2 regions of the Halomonas sp. C22 genome follow, and region 1 is predicted to be linked to the other one. Evidence: predicted binding sites of a transcription regulator. Region 1 holds the regulator's gene; the other holds the start of a gene.
What was found. Region 1 encodes sigma-54, which starts transcription at its own class of promoters, with help from an activator protein. Its sites were predicted from a motif close to TGGCACNNNNNTTGCTNT; they were not measured.
Positions count from the first base shown of each region.

Region 1 (2,398 bases):
CGATCATACGCGCCCTCAAGAAGCGTCATATTGGCGTCCTCATCACCGACCACAACGTGCGTGAAACTCTGGATATCTGCGATATTGCCTACATTGTTGGCGACGGACACATCATCGCCAGTGGAAACCCCCAGGAAATCCTCAATAACCAGAAGGTACGCGACGTCTATCTGGGCGCCGACTTCCGGCTTTAAACAATGGCCCACGAAGACATTTTATTTAGTGGCATGCTTATTGCACTTGCACCAAACGGAGAGTCGCTCTAGGGTGGAGCTTTCTGATTAACGAGTGGTTCTCAGATGGTCATGAAAGCTTCTCTTCAACTGCGCATCGGCACACAGCTGACCATGACACCTCAGCTGCAGCAGGCCATTGCGCTGCTTCAGCTATCGACGCTGGACCTTCGTCAAGAAATTCAGCAGGCGCTGGATGCCAACCCCATGCTCGAGCAGGAAGATGAGTTTGGCGAACAGGCCGTCAGCGAGCCTCAGGAAGCCGAGTGGGCAGACAGCATCCCCAGCGAGCTTTCCGTAGACAGCGACTGGTCCGACACGTACCAGGACATGGGGAGCATGGGCGGCAGCAGCGAAGGCCCGGACTTCGAGCGTCAGGCGGCGGGGCAGAGCCTGCACGGTCACCTGCTTTGGCAATTGGCCATGACCGACTTCTCCTCCCGTGAACATGCCATCGCCGAAAGCCTCATCGATGCGCTGGATGCCAACGGCTACCTGACCCAGCCTCTCAACGACATTCGCGAGGGGCTCAAGGCACAAGGCCACGACGGCCTGAGCCAGCGCGAGGTCGAAAACACCCTGCTGCGCCTTCAGCAGTTTGAACCCACCGGAGTATTTGCCCGTGACCTGCGGGAGTGCCTGATGCTGCAGCTGGCCTCGCTGCCCGAAGACACCCCGCTGCTGATGCCTGCCAAACGCCTGGTACGCCAGTTTCTCGAAGCTCTCGGCAAGGACGACATGCGCTTGCTAAAGCGACGCCTGAGCCTCGACGACGAGCAGTTGGACGATGTCATCCGTTTAATTCGCAGCCTTGACCCCAGGCCTGGAAGCGCCTACGGCATCACCGACGACAGCTATGTCACGCCAGATCTGGTGGTACGCCACGATCACGAGGGCTGGCACCTGGAACTCAACCCGGAAGCGCTGCCTCGACTGCGTATTCAGCCCGACTACGCCAGCCTGATCAAACGCGCCGACAAGAGCCAGGACAACCAGTTTCTGAAAGAGCATCTCCAGGAGGCTCGCTGGCTGATCAAAAGCCTTTCGAGCCGCAACGACACCCTGCTGCGCGTGGGGCGCGAGATCATTGCTCGGCAGATCGGCTTTCTGGAGCATGGCGAAGAAGCCATGAAACCGCTGATTCTGGCCGATATCGCCGAAGCGGTGGAGATGCATGAATCGACCATCTCGCGGGTCACTACCCAGAAATACATTCATACCCCGCGCGGGGTGTTCGAGCTCAAGTACTTCTTCTCCAGCCAAGTCAGCGGCCAGGAAGGTGGCGACAGCCATTCCAGCACGGCCATTCGAGCACGCATCAAGAAACTGATTCAGGACGAGCCTCCGGGCAAGCCACTCTCCGACAGCCGTCTGGTCACCCTGCTGGAAGCGGGCGGCATTACCGTGGCCCGCCGCACCGTGGCCAAGTACCGTGAGTCGATGGGTATACCTTCGTCGAGTGAGCGCCGTCGTTTACGCTAGTTAAACGCTCTCGCCCAACAAACTCTCGACGAGGGCTTTGCAATGGCCCAAAAAGGGTTACAATCGAAGTACAGTCCGATGGATAAGGAGCACGTCAATGCAAGTAAACATCACTGGTCATCACGTTGAACTGACTGACGCCTTGCGTGACTACGTAAACGAAAAGCTGGAACGCGTTGAACGTCACTACGACAACATCACGACCGTCCAGGTCACCTTATCTGTTGAAAAGGAGCGCCAGCAAGCCGCCTGCACCCTGCACGCAGCAGGAGCCGACCTTCATGCCGAAGCGCTGGACAACGACATGTACGCAGCCATTGACGCCCTGGCGGACAAAATCGACCGTCAGCTCGTAAAACACAAGGAAAAAGCACAAGCCCGCGCCCAAGGCGCTGGCGTGCGTTAACCCGATGACGTTGGAAACCATTCTCCCCCCGGAGCGCGTGCTGTACGACGTGCCCGGGGGCAGCAAAAAAAGGGTGCTGGAGTTTTTCAGCACCTTTATCGCTCAAAACACGCCCAGCCTGGATAGCCAGGAAGTCTTCAGTCGATTGATTGGCCGTGAACGGCTGGGCAGTACCGGCATCGGCAATGGCGTGGCCATTCCCCACGCACGCAGTCCTCACTGCAGCACGCCCATTGCCGGTTTTCTCAAGCTGGCCGAACCCGTCGACTTCGATGCC
Region 1 is NZ_VBVC01000006.1:156,054-158,451, reverse strand. Features, by position in the region: gene lptB (LPS export ABC transporter ATP-binding protein) at 1-194, shown strand, start outside; gene FEU76_RS12930 (RNA polymerase factor sigma-54) at 300-1,715, shown strand; gene hpf (ribosome hibernation-promoting factor, HPF/YfiA family) at 1,813-2,121, shown strand; gene ptsN (PTS IIA-like nitrogen regulatory protein PtsN) at 2,126-2,398, shown strand, end outside.

Region 2 (2,398 bases), on a different contig from region 1:
CCAGGCCTGCCAGCGCACCGTTCAGCGCCATGGTCAGGTCCGCCTTGCGGAACCACAGTTTGGCCAGCACCAGGGCTGCAATCACGCCACCCGCCGCCGCCGCATTGGTATTCACGAACACTTGAGCAACGTTGTTGGCCGACACGGCATCCGACAGTTTCAGTTCGGAACCACCGTTGAAACCGAACCAGCCCATCCACAGGATGAAGGTACCCAGCGTGGCCAGCGGCATGTTGGCGCCCGGAATCGCGTGGATAGAACCGTCTTTGCCATACTTGCCCTTACGGGGGCCCAGGACCAGCACACCTGCCAACGCTGCAGCGGCACCGGCCATGTGGACGATACCCGAGCCCGCATAGTCAGAGTAGCCAACGCCATCCAGCCAGCCACCGCCCCAGGTCCAGTAGCCAGACACCGGGTAGATGAAGGCGGTCATGACCACCGCGAAGGCCAGGAAGGCCCACAGCTTCATACGCTCGGCCACGGCACCCGACACGATCGACATTGCCGTTGCGACGAATACGACCTGGAAGAAGAAGTCCGAACGCATGGCGTAGTAAGGGGCATCCTCACCACCGGCCAGCACCGCATCGACGCTGTTCTCGGCACCGATCAGGAAGCCAAGGCTGGGCAGGAAACCGCCTTCGCCGCTGGAGTACATGATGTAGTAGCCCACCAGCAGGTACATGGTGCAGGCAATGGCAAACAGCGCAATGTTCTTGGTCAGAATTTCAGCGGTGTTCTTGGAACGTACCATACCGGCCTCGAGCATCGAGAAGCCGGCGGCCATCCACATGACCAGTACGCCGCAAATCAGGAAGTAAAACGTATCGAGCGCATAGCTCAATTCTGTAAGCTCGTTCATCAGGTGTTCCCCGTGATCCAAGAGAAGTTATACGTAGTGGGTCGTCGTTGTGTGGGCAGGCCTATACCGCGTCGGCGCCACGCTCTCCGGTACGAATACGAATGACATCTTCCAGCGGCGTCACGAACACTTTGCCGTCACCGATCTTGCCGCTGTTGGCAGCGCTGCAGATGGCATCCAGCACGCTCTCCAGACGCGCATCGTCCACGGCCACTTCCACTTTCACCTTGGGCAGAAAGTCCACTACGTACTCGGCACCGCGATACAGCTCGGTGTGGCCTTTCTGACGACCAAATCCCTTGACCTCAGTAACCGTAATCCCCTGCACGCCGTTGTCGGCGAGTGCTTCACGAACGTCGTCAAGCTTGAAAGGCTTGATGATAGCGGTGATGAGTTTCATCCCGGATCTCCCCTGCTGGTTCAGTCCCACTCGGTGGAGAGCGGCGTGGCCGCCCGAATCTAGTGCTTGCCCTGCTAATGCTCATACCGTGCCACTGGATTTTTTCTCATTTAAATTCATAACCTTAAGGTTTAAAAAGTGCGCTTTACAGCCACTGGCAAGGCGACTACGCATCCATTCACACCCGCCCATGCACTAAAAACGATCACCAACAAAAGCGGCGCGCTCTTTTTTGATGCATACGCACATTGCAGGAGAAAACGCACGCGGGGAATGCGGTTTGGCAAAGGGTTGCGTATCCTTACAGGTAAGCTATCCACATTTATGCGCCACCGTTTAAGGAGAGAGCCATGACGCCCCAGGATCGCATCAGCCGTTTAGCCCAGCAGATAGGCGACCGTTTACAGAATGCTTCCCAGGCCCCGGAAGACATTCAGAAAGGCGTGCAGCAAGTGGTACGAGGCGCCTTCGACCGCCTGGAGCTGGTATCACGAGAAGACTTTGATATCTTGATGGATGTGCTTCAGCGCACGCGCGCGCGTGTCGAAGCGCTGGAGCGTCAGGTGGCCAGCCTGGAAGCCACGGTGGAAGCGGCCAGCGCCGCGCAGTCCGCCCCCATGGAAGCCGAAGTACCGCCAGCCCCCCGTTGAGCCTGCCGAGCAAGGCAAGCCCACCCCCGGCAACCCAAGCTGAGGCAACGCTGGGTGGCCTTGGATAGGCACCCAGCGCGCTTATCCGCCTGACCCCTTACGGCTCACTTTGTGACGCATCAAACCCGCGAAGGCATGGCGAAAGCCACCTCATGCACCATGTTGGAGCAGTTACGCCCCTGGGGCGTCTCGCGCTGACGACTTGTGCGACCTCCGCTGTTTCCATTTGCAATTGATAAAAAGAATCGTTTAAATAAAGCGCTTATTGTCAGGTGCCCACTTCATGCGCTGCATCCCCCGACTCCCGACCCTGGCCCGCAGCTGCTTGCTCGCGGCAGCCTTGCTGTTCAGCACTGCCAGCCACGCCCAGTGGGCCACCATCGACTGGACCATCGCCGAAACGCTGCTGGCGATTGGCGCTCCGGTCAGCGGTATCGCGCAACAGCCGGGATATCACGATTGGGTAGGCGAGCCGCGTATCCC
Region 2 is NZ_VBVC01000002.1:618,816-621,213, forward strand. Features, by position in the region: gene FEU76_RS06200 (ammonium transporter) at 1-865, opposite strand, end outside; gene FEU76_RS06205 (P-II family nitrogen regulator) at 927-1,265, opposite strand; gene FEU76_RS06210 (accessory factor UbiK family protein) at 1,616-1,915, shown strand; gene FEU76_RS06215 (ABC transporter substrate-binding protein) at 2,199-2,398, shown strand, end outside.
Region 2: the regulator sigma-54 is predicted to act here: its motif matches at 1,342-1,359, upstream of FEU76_RS06205 (P-II family nitrogen regulator).